2 regions of the Streptomyces sp. NPDC111507 genome follow, and region 2 is predicted to be linked to the other one. Evidence: predicted binding sites of a transcription regulator. Region 2 holds the regulator's gene; the other holds the start of a gene.
The links. The regulator HspR, encoded in region 2, represses chaperone genes until heat shock. The targets are predictions, from matches to a motif close to TTGAGNNNNNNNNNCTCAA.
Positions count from the first base shown of each region.

Region 1: the regulator HspR is predicted to act here: its motif matches at 2,198-2,216, upstream of lon (endopeptidase La).

Region 1 is NZ_JBVKBU010000002.1:153,081-156,490, reverse strand. It holds gene ACZ7M2_RS08180 (rhomboid-like protein) at 1-278, shown strand, start outside; gene ACZ7M2_RS08175 (sulfatase/phosphatase domain-containing protein) at 336-878, opposite strand; gene ACZ7M2_RS08170 (sulfatase-like hydrolase/transferase) at 916-1,857, opposite strand; gene lon (endopeptidase La) at 2,239-3,410, shown strand, end outside.
Region 2 is NZ_JBVKBU010000019.1:160,854-164,263, forward strand. It holds gene ACZ7M2_RS44685 (fibronectin type III domain-containing protein) at 1-1,679, shown strand, start outside; gene ACZ7M2_RS44690 (heat shock protein transcriptional repressor HspR) at 1,743-2,189, opposite strand; gene dnaJ (molecular chaperone DnaJ) at 2,194-3,378, opposite strand.

The DNA of each region.
Region 1 (3,410 bases), on a different contig from region 2:
GCTTCGGCGTCGCCACGAGCGTCGGCGCGCTCGCCGGATTGCTGAGGCCCTGGCTGCGCTGGCCCATGCTGGTCGTCTTCGGCTCGATGGTCGTCGGGGACCTGCTCGAATTCGCCGACCCGATGACGGACTGGGGGCATGTGATGTCCCTGGCGATCGGGGTGTCGACCTGGCCGCTGGTCCGCGGCTGGCGCCGCGCCCGTACGGAGGCGGCCTCCAGCCCCGCCGCCCCCGCCGCCGCACACACCGCTCAGTCGCCCGGCACCGCCGCCGTCTGACATCCCGGACGGTCGGGCCGGGTCCGGACCGGATCAGTCCAGTCCAGTCGGGTCGGGTCAGGTGGCCCGGGCCGCCGTCAGCCGTCGGGCCAGCTCCGGGATGCCGAGGCGACGCTCCTGTCCCGCACTCGCCCCGTGAAGCTTGTTGGTGAGCTGGTAAGGGTCGGCGCGCAGGTCGTAGTACTCGCGGAAGAGGACCTCGCCGCCGTTCACCCCGCCGGGCAGCCGGCCCTGCCGGTCCAGGCGGAGACCGTAGTACTCCGTGTACTGCTCGGTCCTGCCGATGTACGTCGCCCAGCTGTGGATCGGCTGCTTGTCCTGACGGTTCCACCACCACTCGGCGAGCACGTGGTCGCGGTCCCGGGCGCCGAGCAGCGAGTGGCCGTCGTGTGGGGTGTCCGGGGTGATGCCGGCCGCGTCGAGAAGGGTGGGCGCGATGTCGACGTGCGCCGTGAGCCGGTCGTCGGTCCTGGCCGCGCCGAGCCCGCCGCCCGGCCACGACAGGTAGAACGGCACCTCCAGGCTCGGCCGGTACGGCACCGACTTGCGCAGCCAGCCGTGGTCGGCCCAGAGCAGGCCGTGGTCGCTCGTGTACAGCACCAGGGTGTTGTCGAGCTGCCCGAGGGAGCGCAGCTTGTCACCGGAAGTCCCGCATCGCGTCGTCCACGGAGAGCAGCGTGCGCAGCTGGCGGGTGCGCAGGGCCTGCCCCTCGGCGAGCGTGTGGTGCGCCGAGCCGCCGTGCAGGAACGGCGGCTTGTCGGACTTGTCGCTCTCGAAGACCGACGGGCGCCCGTTCCACTCCGGGACCTGGGTGTGCGCGTACTTCTTCTCCGGGATGTTCAGTTCGTGCGCGGCCCGGGTGGCGACGTACGCGAACCAGGGCCGGTCGTCGCTCCGGGACCGCTCCATGAAGTCGAGGGCGTGGTTCTTGATGATGGTGGTGTTGTAGCCGGGGATGTCACGGACGGTCCCCTGGTCGTTGTAGTGGCCGTTGTAGTAGCTGACCGGCTCCTGGAGCAGCCACTCGTCGAAGTGCGGCGGGTTGTCGCCGGTGTGCCAGTAGTTGAGGTACTTGCCGAACAGCCCCGTCCGGTAGCCGGCGTCATGGAGCTGTCGCTGCACGGTGGTGTGCTGGTCGAGGCGGTAGGGGTGCCGGGTGTCGAGGACGCCGTGGTGGTGGGCGTACCGGCCCGACATGATCGAGGCGCGGGACGGGGCGCACAACGGCGTGTTGGCGTGCGCCCGCTCGAAGGTCACACCGTGCCCGCCGAGCCAGTCGACGGTCTCGGGCGTCGCCCACTCCGTCTCCTTGGGCTGGTCGTCGGTGACGACGACCAGGATGTTGGGCCGCCCGGAACGATTGCCGCCGGGAGCGGCGGTCGCGGTGGCGGCCGGGGCACGCCCGGCGGCCGGCGCAGCGGTCGCCCGCCGCTCGGCCGTCCGCTCGGACCCGTTCGCGTCCGTCACCGCCCGCACCGCCGCCGCCCCGAGCGCTGCTACGGCCGCCGCCCCGGCACCCACGACCACTCGGCGCCGGGTCGACCTCCGTTCCCGTCCCTGTTCCTGCCCCTCGCCCACGTAGCGCCCCGTCTCCCCGTGCGTGGTTCCACAGCCTGTGGATGACCTGCAGTGTGAAGGAGCCGGCTGTGAATGCGATGGCGATGGTGCGGCGGGGCTAGTGCACTCTTGCGGCTGCGTCGGCCGCGTCGGCCGCGTCGACCGGGCGCGGTCGCACGGGAAGGGACGGCTGGCCGACGGCGTTGACCGCACCACAGGCGTTCGCCGCGGATCTACGGCGGAGTGGCGCCGACCAAGAGGGAAGCGTGGCGGATACCCCACTGACCTGCGTGGATGTCTCTGTGGAGAGCGATCGCTCACAGCGAACAGACGCTGGGGAACAATCCGGGGCTCACGTGCATTGAGTCGGCATAGCTCAACTTGACTGCCTAGGGAGAGATAATGGCTTCGACGTCCACACCGCTCACCCTGCCCGTGTTGCCGCTCGATGATGAGGTCGTGCTGCCCGGGATGGTGGTTCCGCTGGACCTGAACGACGCCGATGTACGCGCCGCGGTGGAGGCCGCCCAGGCCGCCGCGCGGTCGGAGCCCGGCAAGCCGAAGGTGCTGCTGGTGCCACGCATCGACGGGGCGTACCCGAGCACGGGCGTGCTCGGCACCGTCGAGCAGGTCGGCCGACTGGCCGACGGCGACCCGGGCGCGCTGATCCGCGGCCGTGGGCGCGTGAAGATCGGCGCCGGGACGACCGGTCCTGGTGCCGCCCTGTGGGTCGAGGGCACCCGGGTCGATGAGACCGTGCCCGACCCGCTGCCCGGCCACGTCGCCGAACTGGTCAAGGAGTACAAGGCCCTCGCCACCAGTTGGCTGCGCAAGCGCGGCGCCTGGCAGGTCGTGGACCGCGTACAGGCCATCGACGACGTGTCCGCCCTTGCCGACAATTCCGGTTACTCCCCGTTCCTGAGCACCGAGCAGAAGGTCACGCTGCTGGAGACCGCCGACCCGGTCGCCCGGCTGAAGCTCGCCACCGAGCAGCTGCGTGAGCACCTGGCGGAGCAGGATGTCGCCGAGTCCATCGCGAAGGACGTCCAGGAAGGCGTCGACAAGCAGCAGCGCGAGTTCCTGCTGCGGCGCCAGCTCGAAGCCGTCCGCAAGGAGCTGCGCGAGCTGAACGGCGACGCCAAGGAGGGCGAGGAGTCCGACGACTACCGGACCCGCGTCGAGGCCGCCGACCTCCCCGAGAACGTCCGCGAGGCCGCGCTCAAGGAAGTCGACAAGCTGGAGCGGTCCAGCGACCAGTCGCCCGAGGGCGGCTGGATCCGGACCTGGCTCGACACCGTCCTGGAACTGCCGTGGAACGAGCGCACCGAGGACGAGTACGACATCCAGGGCGCCAAGAGCATCCTGGACGCCGAGCACGCCGGTCTGGAGGACGTGAAGGAGCGCATCACCGAGTACCTGGCCGTGCGCAAGCGGCGTTCCGAGCGTGGTCTCGGCGTCGTCGGCGGGCGGCGCGGCGGTGCCGTGCTCGCGCTCGTCGGTCCGCCCGGTGTCGGCAAGACCTCGCTCGGCGAGTCCGTCGCGCACGCCATGGGCCGCAAGTTCGTCCGGGTCGC
Region 2 (3,410 bases):
CCACGGCCGGTGTCCTCACCACCGTGGCCGCCCCCACCGCCTCGGCCGCCACGAGCTGCGCCTCCCCCGTCTACAAGCGGCAGTTCTACGCGAACACCACCTTCTCCGGCACACCGAAGAAAACGGACTGCGATGCCGCAGTCGGCGAGAACTGGGGCACGAAGACCCCCGCCTCCGGCCTCCCGAAGGACAACTTCGGCGTCCGCTGGACCGTGACGAGGGACTTCGGTTCGGGAGGCCCCTTCGCCCTTCCCGTCGCCGCCCAGGACGGCCTGCGCATCTACCTCGACGGCACCCGCAAGGTCGACCTCTGGAAGAACGTCTCCTCGACCGTCAAAAAGACCGTCAACGTCACGATTCCTTCCGGCAAACACACCCTCCGCGTCGACTACGCCAACTGGACCGGCGCCGCCAACGTCAGCTTCGGCTACACCCCCCGCACCACCGCCACCGTCGACAAGGTCAGGCCCCTCACCCCGAGCGGGACTTCCGTCTCGTACGACACGGCGGGTAGCGACGCCAAGCTGAGCTGGGCGAAGAACAAGGAGATGGACCTCGCGGGGTATCGCACCTACCGCCGCCTGAAGGGCAGCGCCACCTGGACGAGAGTGGGTACGACGACCGCCACTTCGTACACCGACACGACCGTGCCCGCGACCGGCGACACCTACTACTACGAGGTCCGCGCCTACGACAAGGCAGGCAACGAGTCGGCGGGCACCGCCGACCAGGCCGTGACCACCGTCGACCGGACCCCGACCGCCGCGCCCGCCGGGCTGATCGCCACCTCGGTGTCCCGCGGGCTGCAGCTCGACTGGAACGGGGTCACGGGAGCGGTGTCCTACCGCGTCTACCGGGCGACCAGCGAGAACGGGGTGTACGCCCGGGTGGGCAGTACGGACAAGCTCTCGTACCTGGACACCTCGGCCGTCGAGAGCGTCGCCTACTACTACCGGGTGACCGTTCTCGACGCGGCGGGCAACGAGTCCGCGCGTTCCGTGGCCGCCGCCGGCGAGCGCGAGGACCTCACCCCGCCGCCCGCCGTCACCGGGCTGACGGTCACCCCGACCGAGTACGGCTTCGAGCTGGAGTGGGACAAGAACCCGGCCACCGACCTCGGGCGGTACACCGTCTACTGGGGCGAGCTCTGGGGCGACGAGGGCGAGGAGCAGGTGTGCTCCGGAACGCTGACGGAGTATCTGCCGGCCGACGCCACCTCGTACGCGTACACCACCCGCCCGGACGGCGACCGCGTCTGCTTCTTCGTCGACGCCATCGACACGTCCGGGAACTCCTCCTTCAAGTGGACCCGGACGGCCGAGGCCGTGGCCGCGACCGAGCTCGACACCACGCCGCGCGTGCCGACGCCCGAGGGCTCGCCGCTCCGTCTGGAGGCGACTGGGGCGGAGGGCGACGAGGGCAACCACCTGACCTGGTCCGGGCTCGGAGCGGGCCAAGAGCAGTCCGCCGAACCAGCGCAGGGCTTTCGCATCTACCGGTGGAACCCCGCCACCGCCGCGTACGAGAAGATCCACGAGGCCTCGGCCGGAGCGTTCGAGTACCTCGACACCGGCGCGAAGCGCGGCACCACGTCCTACTACTGGGTGACCGGTGTGAGGGCCGACGGTACCGAGACCCTGCCCGCCGGCGACTGGACGGTCACCGAACCGGCGCGGTGAGCCGAAAAACGCCGCAGGGGGTGGGGAGGTCGACGACCTCCCCACCCCCTTCGGTACGTGGAACTAGTCCGACTGCCTCTTCGGACGCCAGACCACCAGCGCGCTCGTCTGCTGGACCTCCTGGTACGGGACCAGGTCGCGGCGGTACGAGGCGTGCACCGCGGCCTCGCGCTGCTGCATCGCTGCAGCGGCGCCGTCCAGGGCCGATTCCAGTTCCGCGACGCGGGACTGGAGGGCGGCCACCTGGTTCTCCAGCTCGATGATGCGCTTGATGCCGGCCAGGTTGATGCCCTCGTCCTGGGAGAGCGCCTGCACCGTGCGGAGCAGTTCGATGTCGCGGGCCGAGTAGCGCCGGCCCCGGCCCGCGGTGCGGTCCGGGGAGACCAGGCCGAGGCGGTCGTACTGGCGCAGGGTCTGCGGGTGCAGGCCGGAGAGCTGGGCCGCCACCGAGATGACGTAGACCGGGGTCTCCTCGGTCAGTTCATAGGGGTTTCGACGACGGCCGTCCATCTGCTCATGCTCCCTTCGCGGCCTGGAACAGCTCGGCCCGTGGGTCCTCGCCCGCGGTTGCCTCGCGATACGCCTCCAGGGCGTCGCGAGCCTTGCCCGACACGTCCGTGGGGACCGCGACCTCGACGGTGACGAGGAGGTCGCCACGCGTACCGTCCTTGCGGACGGCGCCCTTGCCGCGGGCCCGCATCGTACGGCCGTTGGGCGTGCCCGGGGGCAGCTTCAGGGTGACCGGGGGGCCGCCCAGGGTCGGTACGCGCACCTCGCCGCCGAGTGCCGCCTCCGCGAAGGTGACGGGCACGGTGACGGTGAGGTTGTCGCCCTTGCGGCCGAAGACCGGGTGGGCGTCCACGTGGACCGTGACGTACAGATCGCCTGCCGGGCCGCCCCGTTCGCCGGGTGCGCCCTTGCCGCGGAGGCGGATGCGCTGGCTGTCGCTCACCCCCGCCGGGATGCGGACCTGCATCGTGCGCGAGGACTTGGCGCGACCGCTGCCGTGGCAGATCTCGCAGGGGTTCTCCGCGATGAGACCGCGGCCCTTGCAGTCCGGGCAGGGGTCCGTGAGCGAGAAGCCGCCGCCGGAGCCGCGCGCGACCTGGCCGGTGCCGACGCACGTCGGGCACACGCGCGGTGTGCCGTTCGCGTCGCCGGTGCCCGAACAGGCCTTGCAGGGCGCCTGGGACGTCATCCGCAGCGGGACCGTCGCACCGTCCACCGCCTCGGTGAAGCTGAGCGTCACCTCGGTGTCGATGTCCTGGCCGCGCCGGGGCTGGGTCCGCGTACCCGTGCCCGCGCCGCCGCGGTTGAACAGGCCCCCGAAGACGTCACCGATGCCGCCGCCGAAGCCACCGGCACCCCCCGCTCCGCCCTGGGCGCCGCCTCCGAAGAGGTCGCCCAGGTCGAAGTTGAAGTTGCCGCCGCCCGCGCCGGGACCCGGACGGAAGCCGCCGTTGCCGAAGAGGGCACGTGCCTCGTCGTACTCCTTGCGCTTCTTGGGGTCTCCGAGCACGTCGTTCGCCTCGGAGATCTCCTTGAAGCGCTCCTCGGCCTTGGCATTGCCCTTGTTGGCGTCCGGGTGGAACTCGCGGGCGAGCTTCCGGTACGCCTTCTTGATCTCTGCCTCGGTGGCGTCCTTGGGGACGCCGAGGACCTTGTAGAAGTCCTTCTCGATGAAGTCCTTGGTGCTCATCCTCGACGCCCCTCCTCTCTCATGCGTTCAAC